2 regions of the Oceanobacillus sp. HCA-5259 genome follow, and region 1 is predicted to be linked to the other one. Evidence: riboswitches for the same ligand, from Rfam matches in the RefSeq annotation. Region 1 holds a riboswitch; the other holds the start of a gene.
The links. A riboswitch is a leader RNA that binds a small molecule or an ion and turns the genes downstream of it on or off. The one in region 1 is predicted to bind lysine.

Region 1 (6,455 bases):
CTGTGAATGGGAAGGTGTAGAACCGGATATTTATGTCATGGGTAAAGCGCTTGGCGGTGGTGTTATGCCAGTCTCTGCGATTGCTGCGAACAAAGAAATCATGGATGTATTTACGCCTGGATCCCACGGTTCCACATTTGGTGGTAATCCACTTGCTTGTGCGGTTTCTATTGCTTCGATTGATGTCATCGAGGAAGAGGATCTTGTAACGAACTCTCTTCGGCTCGGTAAATATTTCGCTGAAGAATTACGAAAAATCGATAATCCGGATTTAGTGGAAGTGCGGGCGCGAGGACTCTTTATCGGTGTCGAGTTTAACCACCCAGTCCGGGGGTTCTGTGAGACACTAAAAGAAGAGGGAATTCTCTGTAAAGAGACCCACGAGAATACAATTCGTTTCGCACCGCCATTAATAATCACCAAAGAAAACCTAGATTGGGCACTAGAACGCATTCATAACGTATTAAGTAAATAGAGAAATTTTCACTAGGCTGGAACATAACGAATGTGTGACTGGTTATGTTCCAGTTCTATTTTGAAAATATATATAGAGATATACGAGCTTTTGTTACATATTTAAAAGGCAACTGGAGGTTTTTCACATGAGAAATATATCAATTATCGGAATGCCGATCGATCTTGGTCAATTACGGCGCGGAGTCGATATGGGCCCCAGTGCAATTCGCTATGCCGGTATCATAGAAAGGCTTGAGAATAGGGGATACACCGTTAAAGATTTAGGAGATATCCAGATTGGTAGAGATAAACTAAAGACAGATCCGAAAACTGGAATCAGAAACTTGGAAGCGGTCTATAAAGCAAGTGAACAGTTAATGATCCAGATTGAAGAAGTTATACAAAAGGATTCTTTTCCGCTTATTTTAGGCGGTGACCATAGTATGGCTATTGGTACATTAGCAGGGGTAGCTAAATCTTATAAAAATCTTGGCCTTATATGGTATGACGCCCACGGAGATCTGAATACTCCTGAGACGTCTCCATCCGGAAATATCCATGGTATGCCACTTGCTGCATCGTTAGGCTATGGCGAAGAAAGTCTCACTGAAATTGGTGGATATTCTCCAAAAGTAAAACCAGAAAATATTATTATCATCGGTGCGCGTGACCTAGATCCTGGTGAAAAAGATTTTATTAAAGAAAAAGGAATCAAAGTGTACACGATGCATGAAATTGATCGAATCGGCATGCCTCAGATTATTGAAGATACGAATCAATATTTTGAAGAGCAGGGGGTAGACGGGGTGCATCTTTCCTTTGATCTCGATGCAATAGATCCCTTGGACGCACCGGGTGTCGGCACTCCAGTTCCAGGCGGGGTAACGTTCCGTGAAGCTCATCTTGCCATGGAGATGCTTGCGGAAACTGGTAAAATTACATCCGCTGAATTTGTAGAGGTCAATCCAATTCTTGATGAGCGAAATAAAACGGGGACATTGGCAGTTGACTTAATTGGATCATTATTTGGTGAACGAATCCTATCCTAGAGTAATTGGTTATAAAATTCCCATTGTAACATCAGAATAATTGCAAATCCTAAGTGAGAGATTCAACAGCCAGTAACGGCCCAATTTATTCAACTAATACTCAGTAAGGAAAAAACGACTAGATGATGTTTTCCTGTATAAAAGATGCACGGTTAGGGTGCAAATAACATAAATATAGCAGTAAAGAGCTGCTGTTACTTGTTATTTCTTACAGTCTTTGTTATAGTAGTGAAAACAATTAAATATCTCTTATTTTATAAACGATAAAGTAAGGATAGAGGTTGCAGTGACCATTAGTACATATGTGGAGGGTGAATGAGACCCAGTGAACCATATGGAAAGGGGGAATTGCCGAAGCAGAAGGAAGCTCATTAATTCCGGATGCTGGGTCTATATCGAATAGGTATAGATCTGTCATATAGGCAACTATATGGGGAGCTATCAAGCGAAAGAACAATCCATCGTTCGAAAAGCAATAGCGGCCCAAACCGTTATTGCTTTTTTGCTTTTATTGATGGTAAAAAAGAAAGGGATGTGAAATAAATGTATTTTGGTAGATTACTAACAGCAATGGTGACACCTTTTGATAAACACGGAGAAGTAGATTATGGTAGAACGTCAAAGCTAATTGAACATTTACTCGATACAGGAACTGATGGTTTAGTTGTGGCCGGGACAACCGGTGAATCACCGACATTAACGACGAGAGAAAAGGTTGAACTATTTAAATATGTAGTGAAAGAAGTAAATGGCAAAGTACCGGTGCTTGCCGGAACAGGCTCGAATAATACGAGAGCCTCCATTGAACTGACAAGAGAAGTTGAATCGATTGGCATTGATGGAATTATGCTTGTCGTACCATATTATAATAAACCTTCTCAAGAGGGATTATATCAACATTTCAGCCAAATTGCAGCGTCCACATCTTTACCAGTCATGCTTTACAATATTCCAGGAAGATCTTCTGTCAACATGACTCCTGAAACGATTATCCGCTTGTCCCAAGTTGATAACATCGTCTCTGTAAAAGAAGCGAGCGGAGATCTTGATGCAGTATCTCAGATCATTGAAGAAACTGGAGATGACTTCAGTGTATATAGCGGGGATGACGGCATGACGTTACCAATTCTTTCTATTGGTGGAACGGGCGTTGTATCGGTCGCAGCTCATGTGATTGGGAAAGATATGCGAGCGATGGTCCAAAACTTCCTTGATGGTAACGTTACAGAAGCTGCTGGAATCCACCGTCGCATCGTGCCGGTTGTAAAAGCCTTATTCCAGGCTCCAAGCCCATCACCAGTAAAAGAAGCATTGAATGAAATCAACGTACCCGTTGGAAGTGTCCGCTTACCACTCATCCCATTATCAGATGTAGAAAAAGCAAATCTCACGCAAACCCTAGCAAACTTCCAAACAAATACTGTAGAAAATTAATAGAAATATGTTAAAGCTAAGGAGAATTTATTTTTCCTTAGCTTTTTAACTTTAGGGAATTATTAAGGTTCCTTGTAAAATGAAGATGCTGAGGATAACTGAAATTGTTAGCACTAGCCCGAGAGTAACAGTTTGTACGTTGCTGCGACTACTAGATGTGCTAGCTTAGTGGCAAACCTTCTACGGAGGGACGAGTAATCGCAGTACCAGGCTCCCGCGTAACGAATCGCGTTCTTAACCTGCAAGGGCGTTTCCGTCTTTGTTTCAATGTAAATTTCTCCTGAAATCTAATTGTAATCTAAGCATAATCTTTTTGTTACGATTGGATGTTATACTGCAACCATAGATTGCGAATTAGAAATCTATGGAAATGGGGGAAAAAGGTTGAGGAAAAAGATAACAATCGTCACCTTGATAGCTTCTCTATTATTTATCCAAGGCACCTTTCATTTACAAGTCCATGCAAGTGGCAAGGGTGATTTAGAGGAGATCCAACAAGAGAGAAAAGAAATCCAGAACAACTTATCAGCTGGGGAACAGAAAATCAATGAACTTTATGACGATATGAAAGCATTGAACGAGGAAGTCAATCGGTTAGATGACCTTCTACAAGAGAAAGAGGCAAAAGTGGAGGAAATTACATATGAGATTGAAACTACGAAAGAAGAGATTTACACCCTCCAAGCAGAAATCGATCGATTGAATGCAAGTATTGAAGAACGCTTTGACTTGTTGAAAACAAGAGCATCATCCTACCAGAAATCAGGCGGGCTAATTAATTATATTGAAGTGATCTTTGACTCCCAGAGCTTTGGAGACTTCATTAGCCGCGTAACTGCAGTCAATCAAGTAATGGATTCGGATGCGATGTTGATGGAACAGCTTGAAGCTGATATGGAACTTGTCGAAGCGCATCAGCACTCAACACTTGAAAAGCTGAATGATTTAGACCAAATGCATGAAGCGCAAGAAGCAGAACGTGCACAGATTGAACAGGAAAAGCAGCAACAAGAGACGGTTAAAGCGTCTTTAAATGATAAGCGCCAGGAACTAGTTGCTTATGTCGAGCAATTAGAAGGGGAAGATACACGTTTAAAAACAATGGAAGATACAGTGAAAAAAGAAATTGCTGCAGCAGAAGCGGCAGAACGTGAGCGCCAAGAAGAGATTAAACTAGCAGCTGCTGAGAAAGCGAAACAGGAAGAACAAGCCCAAGCTGCAGTGGTTAAAACGAAATCAGTAGAGAAAAAAGAGGAACAGAAAGAAAGCAAACCGGTTCAGGTGAAAAAGGAAGAACCGGCTGTAAATAAACCGGAATCGAAACCAACGCCAAAGCCAAGCGAATCTGATAATAAGTCATTCACAGTTACATCTACCGCTTATACAGCAGACTGTAACGGCTGTTCTGGTGTAACAAGTACAGGAATCGATTTAAAGGCGAATCCAAATGCGAAGGTAATCGCAGTTGATCCAAGTGTCATTCCACTTGGAAGTATCGTTCATGTGGAAGGATACGGCCATGCGATTGCAGGAGATACAGGAAGCGCAATTCGTGGAAATAAAATAGATGTATTCGTCCCAACGCAAAAGCAAGCAACAAGCTGGGGCGTACGCACGGTGAAAGTAACGATTCAGTAATAACAAGTGCTCCTATATAAAAAAACAAAGAAAAGGTCGGCATCTTGGTGCCGACCTTTTCTATTACAATTTTTGACCACAGTTCGAGCAGAAGTTTGCTCCATCTGTTTTCTGCCCGCAATTTGGACAGAAGTTGGGCTTGCTTGAATTGCCAGTTGACTGGTTATTCGCTGCTGGCTGATTTTGTTGCTCCTGTTGTTGATTTTGGTCCGGTTGATTCATTTGTTTCATGTTTTTCATCATTTCACTTGCAACGTTCATGCCCATCATCATCCCGGCCATGTCGGATGCGGTTCCGCCACTTTTTACCTTACCTGAGGCTATACCGTCAGTCATTTCAAGTTGTTGATATTTCGCAACGTCACCAACCATACCCTGGGAAGCAGCTTTCGTAATCATATCCTGAATTTCTTTTGGATAGTTAAAGCTGTTTACATTAAATCCAGTGATGGAAAGCCCTAAATCATAGATTTCCATATCAAGGTCTTCCTGGATGCCCTGTGAGATTTCAAATGAATTTGCTTGCAGATTAAACATATCCTTCCCTTCACGCGCAATCCATTTCATTAAGAGTTGATCCAGCACGGTAGTAATCCGGATTTTTACATCTTCCACGAGATATTTCTTTTTCACACCTGCTACATTTTCGATTAATCTCACATAATCATTTACTTTAAAATTAAATGTCCCGTTCGCCCGGATTGGAATTCCACCCGGTAAAGCGGGGGAGGGGGAAGGGATGTTGATTGCGTTTTTCGTTCCCCATTTCACCGTGAATTGTTTCGTGTTAACAAATAGGACTTCGACACGCAGTCCGGAATTAAAGCCAAATTTAAATCCTTTTAAAGTTGATAAGAAAGGAATGATTTCTGATTCAATATTATACTCCCCATCCTCTTCAAAAATCCCTTCAATTTTTCCATTACTAAAGAAAATTGCATCTTGACCAGGTTGAATCATTAGGCGACTGCCTTTTTTAATCTCCCGGTTCGGCCACTTCCAAAAAATCATATCATCTCTAAATTCTTGCCATTCCACAACGTCTGCTAGTTGATTTCTAAAAAAAGACATGGAATCCGTCCTTTCTCGTTACGTATAATTATTTGTTTAAAATTTCCTACCGCCGCCACTATGCGAGCGGCCAGCACGGGTGACACCGCCACCACCAAATCCACCGCCGCCACCGCTATTGCTATTATTTGACGGTTTTCTTTTTCTTGTGACGGTTTTACGGAGATAGCGGTCATGCTTCCTGACGATTCGCGAGTTATTCCGATTTAAATATGTTCCACTTGTTACTGTACTTTTTCCCCCTGAGGAATATGCCATGATAAATACGATTAATCCACCTAGAGTAATAGCAACCCCAAGTTGAAGATACGTATTTAAGAAAATAGATTCCGGATTTACACCGGGGCGAATATTCAAATATTCAGCGGATTTCTCAAAGAATAGCTCAAAAGCTTCAAAGTAATCGTCATTCGCCAAGTCAGGGATAATGTGATCGAGAATTAATTGTATTCTTGCATCGTCTACATATTCCTCTCCCTTTCCGAACCCTGCGATATAAGCTTCCCTATCCGCGCTTGATTCTATATAAATAGTTAAGATGACCATATTATCTTCTGCGCGGTTCAGTTTTTCTTCTAGTTCATCGGAAATGTCCTGTGTATACCTCTTTAGTGATTTACCCTCGATGTCATTTGTTGTAACGACAATGAAGTCAGTCGACCATTCACTAAAATAGGAGGCAGCTTTCTTTTCCAGCTGTTGTATTTGATTTGCATCTAACAGGCCAGCTTCATCGTAAATTCGCTCGACATCTGCAAAGGCGGGAGTTGTGAATAAGAAAAAGAATGCGATAAAAATGATTGCACT
Region 2 (6,455 bases), on a different contig from region 1:
ATATTATCATTCTTCTATCCCATTTAGGAATTAGTGAAGATGAAGCGATTGCGCGGAAATTCCCGGATATCGACGTTATTATTGGAGGGCATACTCACCATCTGTTGCGGACCGGTGAATATGTGAACAACAGTCTTCTCACTGCTGCTGGCAAGCATTGTATGTATGTTGGCGAAGTTATCTTAACATATGATCATGATAAAAAGGAGCTCATCCATAAAGAGGCTTATACAACAGATGTATCAAGCTATCCCGAAGATGAAGATACGAGAGGGCTGCTTACTGAATTGGAAAAAGAAGCTTCTGGAATATTGGGAACAGAAGTTGTTTATCTAGAAGAAGGGTTTCAAGCGGACTGGTTTAGCGATGTGCCGATGATGCAAGATTTGACGGAAACAGTACGGAAATGGACGGATGCTGATGCATCTTTGTTGAATGCTGGACTTCTGCTTGACGGCTTGCCAAAAGGAATGGTCACTTACGGTGATATCCACCGGATTTGTCCGCATCCGATCAACCCAGTTGTCGTGCATTTGAGGGGAGATGAATTGATTGAAGTGATCCGTGCTTCCTTGAAGAAAGATTTCATGGAGATTCAATTGAAAGGATTCGGTTTCCGCGGGAAAGTCATTGGCAGAATGCTTTTTGCTGGGTTATCCATATCTACGACACTACGGGCGAACGGAACGGAAGCAGTGACTGGGGTAACGTTCTGTGATGGTTCAGCTGTGGAAAAGCAGAAAACATATCGCATTGCTACTGCCGATACATTTACTTTCGGTCGCCTTCTCCCTGAAATTGCCAAATCAGAAATGAAACAATATTTCCTACCTGAATTTTTAAGGGATTTATTACTCGATACGTTAAGAAATAAAACACCGCAGCCTTAAGATGCCGATTGTGACAGAGGAGCCTGCTTTTGCATACTTTATTATGTAACTAAAGGAGGCATCCGGAGATGATTACTGTTAATCCAATTGAAATTGAAGGGATGCAGTTCACAGCAGTAAGTGTCGAACTGCCAAAGACGACATTACTCACGGTTTCAAACGAAGTCGGCTATATTATGTGTGCTGCACTGGATGTGGATATTTTCAATGAGATTCCGAAGTTGCGGGAAAGGGAGGTAATTGCAGGGAGAGCGATAGGCGTGCGGACGATTGACCAATTACTCGCTGCTCCACTCGAGAAAATTACGGATGCATCGAAAGAATACGGCTGGAGAGAAGGAATGACGGGAAGGGAGGCTCTTCTTCTTATTTCATAAGTTTAGCACGTCTAACCCCTTGCATCGTTGCATAAGCATGATGTGAGGGGGTTTTTACATGCGGAAGAGACGTATCCCTAGAAAATTTGGCTCACCTCCAGCGCAAATCATATTGATACTTACAGTCATTATCTTTACGATATCGATTCTTGTGAGCATTATGGTTATCGATAAGGGAATTAAGCCAACGTTAATGGAGATTGCAACGGAAAAGACGAATGAATTCGCTACCCGGGCGATTAATCGTGCAGTTAGTTTCACGGAGGACTATAATTTTTCAGATATAGCGAATATTACATATGATAATAATGGAAATGTTGCCGCTTATTCCGTGGATCCAGCAGCTATGAGTGAAATAACTCGGAATGCAACCAATCGGGTAGAGGAATACTTTCACCGTTTAAATCGGGGAGATCCGATCTTCCATGATGATGAAGAGCCTTTCCCGTATGAGGAAGGGGCAACGGATCGTATTAATGATGATCCTACCCTAGTAGAAATCCCTTTAGGGCAAGTTACAGGGAACACCGTTTTAGCCAATCTCGGACCGAAAGTACCGATTAATTTGGAAGTGATTGGCACAGTGCGAACCAATATTACAAGGGAACAGACAGAGTTCGGTATTAACGGGGTATGGATTTCCTTTTATTTGGATGTGGAAGCAGATGTACAAGTCATTATTCCATTCACTTCGGAAGTGACGACAGTAACTGCAGAAATCTATATTGATGGGGGTGCAATACTTGGAGATGTACCTGATTTTTATGGAGGCAATTCCGGTCCATCGATTGCCGTCCCAAGGAATGAAATCGGCCGGGACTTGCAGAATGCGGAATAATCTAGTATAGTAGGTTCAGAATTGAATAGTCGCCTTTTTGATCGGTGAGGTAGAGGTGCGAGTAATATGAGTAGCCAACAGGAGAATGACAACGTTGAATGTTAGTGAAAGGATTGTTTGCCGAAGCGTAATAAGCGTCAACTTATTATTTGCTGGTATGTCTTTGAATAAGGGGCATACTGTCATGCTAATACATTGCATGGAGAACTACTGATCGAAATGGAGGATAACGTATATTGTTAAAGAAACAATGATGGGTTATTTTCTATCATTGTTTTTTTATGTGAATATGTACCTTCCATTCGTTCAACTTGTACTCTATGCTATGAAATTTTTAAAATGGAGGAAAGACGAAATGGTAGGTACTTTTTATTCCCTTATTCCTGCACTTGTAATGCTCGTGCTCGTCATTGTCACGAAACGGATTCTGCTTTCTTTAGGGGCAGGAATTGTTTTGGGTGCTTTTTTCATACATGAATTCAACATACTAGATTCCTTGCAGGAAGTATGGCTCGTATTCTATGAAATATTTGTGGTAGATGGTTCCCTTAACGTTGATAATCTATTCTTACTTGCATTCCTGCTCTTATTGGGAATTATGACGGCCTTTCTTCAAGGATCCGGTGGTAGTCGGGCGTTTGGAGAATGGATGTTAAAACATGTAAAGACTCGTACAGGTGCAAAGTTAATGACAGGAGTTCTCGGTGTTATTATTTTTATCGATGATTACTTTGCCAGTTTAGCAGTTGGACAAATTGCCAGGCCGGTAACAGATCGGCACAACATATCCCGTGCGAAATTGGCCTATTTGATTGACTCTACTGCTGCTCCAATGACTGTGCTTTCGCCAATCTCCAGTTGGGGTGCATTTATTATTGGATTGTTAAGCTCCATTTTTGTAGCAAATGGTATCACGGGTATTCAGCCAATGGAAGCTTTCATTAAAATGATTCCAATGAATTTATACGCCTTGTCAGCAATCTTACTTGTGTTCCTTGTTTCTTATTTGAAAATGGATATCGGAAAGATGCGGGTACATGAGAAGCGCGCAATGAAAACAGGTGAATTGATCGATCCAACTAATAGTAAGGTCCCTGGTGACTTAGGTGATACGGTTGAGGCCCATCCAAAAGGAAAAGTCTATCATTTGATTTTACCCATTGTTGTGCTTGTCGTAGCGACTGTATCAATGATGCTAATTACAGGTGCAATCGCAACAGAAGGTAAGGTAACCATCCTTTCTATGTTTGCTAATACTGACGTGAATCTGTCTCTCTTGATTGGGGGAGCAATTGCGGTCTTGCTTGGACTTATTCTACATGTGATGCATGATCCGCCAAAAGCAAACATCGGGAATATTTTTGTCCAAGGAATGAAATCGATGTTGCCTGCGATTTATATACTAATACTCGCATGGATGATCGGATCGATTATTTCATCCCTTGAAACGGGAACATATTTAGCAGAGTTGCTTCATGGAGCAAATGTTAGTTCGATGTACTTACCTGTGTTGTTCTTTATTATTTCCGGTTTAATGGCACTCGCAACCGGTACTTCTTGGGGAACATTTACCATTATGCTTGCTATTGGTGCTGAAGTTGTGATGGTGATTGATCCTGTACTATTACTTCCAACACTTGGAGCTGTACTAGCTGGGTCCGTGTTTGGGGACCATTGTTCACCGATATCTGACACGACCATTCTTTCTGCAACAGGAGCGGGTGCAAATCATATTGATCACGTTTTAACGCAGCTGCCATATGCACTGCTTGCTGCTGGTGTGTCGGCGTTAGGATTCTTGTTGATGGGTGTGTTGGATATGATAGTTCTGCCACTAATCATTACATTAGGATTGATTGTAATTATCGGATTTATCATCCACCGCAATAATACAATGAGAGAAGCCTAATAAAGTGAAACTCATTCAGTGGGGTATTACAGACCGTTAAAAAGCATATCCTTTTTCTATATGAAAAGGGATATGCTTTTTTAATTGAAAATACGTCTAAATAGGAAGGTATCGCAATATCTATAAGAATACATCATGTTTTATAAGAATGGAGGTGGAATACGGATGTAAATGTAAGAATATTATAAAAATGATGTACTAGCACTCATAATCGTAGTGAAAAAGGAGGGTACAAAAATGAAGGCGCGTTCAGAGTGGGGAACAAGGGCTGGTTTTATTTTAGCGGCAGTTGGATCAGCGATTGGTTTGGGGAATATTTGGCGGTTTCCAGCAGTAGCGTATGAAAACGGTGGTGGTGCATTTTTCATCCCGTATTTATTTGCGCTGTTAACAGCTGGGATTCCCATTCTCATTATGGAGTTCACAATGGGGCACCGCTATCGGGGTTCTGCACCGTTAACGTTCAGGAGAATGAATAAGAAAACTGAATTTATCGGTTGGTGGGGCGTGCTTGTTGCATTTATCATTTCGACTTACTACTCTGTCATTATTGCATGGGCAATTTCTTACTCCTATTTCTCATTATCTCTTGCTTGGGGGGATGATACGGGAGGGTTTTTATTCGGTGAGTATTTAAAGCTTGCTGAAAGTCCAGGTCAGATAGGAAGTATGGTTCCAGGTGTACTATTCCCGCTGCTTATTGTTTGGGCGCTTGTCTTGTTCGTGTTGTACCGCGGTGTTAGTAAAGGTATTGAACTAGCCAATCGAATTTTTATTCCAGCACTTGTCGTTGTGTTTCTCATCATTGTAGTACGTGCGGTGACATTGCCTGGAGCGTTAAGTGGATTGGATGCTTTTTTTAGACCTGATTTTAGTCAAATTTTATCCCCTGATGTCTGGATTGCTGCATACGGGCAAATTTTCTTCAGTTTATCCATCGCATTTGCCATAATGATCACTTATTCTAGCTATCTGTCGAGAAAATCAGACATTACAAACAATGCATTTATTGTAGGATTTGGGAACTCTGGATTTGAATTATTAGCCGGGATTGGTGTATTCGGTATTCTTGGATTTATGGCAACACAGGCTGGGGTGTCCATTGATGAAGTTGTTGATGGTGGAGTTGGACTTGCGTTTGTTGCTTTTCCAGCAATTATTAATGAGTTTCCTGCCATGAATGAACTATTTGGACTCCTGTTTTTTATATCTTTGACATTGGCTGGTTTAACCTCACTTTTATCCATTACAGAAACCTATGTTGCAGGAATGGTGGATAAATTCAATGTATCCCGTAAGAAAGCTGTCCTCTTCGGTGGAGGGGTTGCAGCGATTGTTTCCTTGCTCTATGCTTCTCAAGGCGGTTTATTCTTCCTTGATGTTGTTGATTACTTCATTAACCAATTCGGTGTCGCTTTACTTGGATTAGTGGAAGTTGTTCTGATTGCATGGATTTTACGGAAATTGAAAACGTTAAAAGACCATGCAAACCCCATTTCAGACATTCAGCTCGGTTCGTGGTGGACGATTAGTTTAGCAGTTATTACACCAATTGTGATGGGGTATATGATGTTTGGTTTATTCAAGCAAAATCTGCTGAAATTATTTGATAATCCTACCGGGAACTATGAAGGGTATACGGATACGTTTATATTCTTTGGAGGCTGGGTTGTTGCTGCAGCAGCACTGATAATTGGGATACTACTCTCCTTGACGAAATGGAAGGCAAACGTTGAAATTAACAAAGATGAGAACTATTATGACGACGAGGAGGCAAGATAATGAGTGCTTCAGCAATCATAGTGATGATTATTGGAATTATTATTCTATGGGGAGGATTAGCGGCAAGTATATGGCACGCATTCCGTGATAAAGGAAAAATGAATTAAAACTAAAGAGGTTGGAGAGCAAGCGCTCTTCCAACCTCTTTAGTTTTTCGCCATCTGTTCCCATCTTCTTAAATAAGGATAAGGGTCAAAGGACCATTCTTTATAGCCGTCGTCTTTGTACATGCCGTAATGCAAATGGGGCGGGAATTTACCGGACGTACCTGGTGGGCCATATCCACTTGACCCGACACTGCCAAGAACATCACCCGGCTGTACGACTGTTCCGATTTCAATGGCATCGTTAAAGCCACTCAAATGAGCGTAATAATGATAAATATTATAAATGTCGCGTATCCCTATCCGCCAGCCGCCAAATCGGTTCCAACCCATAATTTCTACAACTCCATATGTTGTGGACTTGATCGGCGTTCCATAGTCTGCGAAAATGTCTGTACCTTCATGAATCCGAAGCCCGCCGTATCCGCGCCTATCTCCCCACGTATTCCGATAACTGTAATTATAATTTATATCCACGGGAAAATCCCGGTCTGTCAAATTGATTTCATTAAATGTTTGGAAAACTTTGGCGGTGTTCATAATTGATTTAACCGT

Region 2: linked by a shared signal. The riboswitch ahead of WKU33_RS08060 (Na+/H+ antiporter NhaC family protein) and the one ahead of dapA (4-hydroxy-tetrahydrodipicolinate synthase) in region 1 are both predicted to bind lysine.

The regions. Positions count from the first base shown of each region.
Region 1 covers NZ_JBBKBV010000004.1:11,299-17,753, forward strand. The annotation lists gene WKU33_RS03475 (ornithine--oxo-acid transaminase) at 1-475, shown strand, start outside; gene rocF (arginase) at 603-1,505, shown strand; lysine riboswitch at 1,773-1,954, shown strand; gene dapA (4-hydroxy-tetrahydrodipicolinate synthase) at 2,049-2,939, shown strand; gene WKU33_RS03490 (PcsB-like coiled-coil domain-containing protein) at 3,324-4,577, shown strand; gene WKU33_RS03495 (SPFH domain-containing protein) at 4,641-5,648, opposite strand; gene WKU33_RS03500 (TPM domain-containing protein) at 5,685-6,455, opposite strand, start outside.
Region 2 covers NZ_JBBKBV010000010.1:65,911-72,365, reverse strand. The annotation lists gene WKU33_RS08075 (bifunctional metallophosphatase/5'-nucleotidase) at 1-890, shown strand, start outside; gene WKU33_RS08070 (YunC family protein) at 959-1,267, shown strand; gene yunB (sporulation protein YunB) at 1,326-2,105, shown strand; lysine riboswitch at 2,148-2,323, shown strand; gene WKU33_RS08060 (Na+/H+ antiporter NhaC family protein) at 2,461-4,014, shown strand; gene WKU33_RS08055 (sodium-dependent transporter) at 4,252-5,796, shown strand; gene WKU33_RS08050 (methionine/alanine import family NSS transporter small subunit) at 5,796-5,903, shown strand; gene WKU33_RS08045 (M23 family metallopeptidase) at 5,943-6,455, opposite strand, start outside.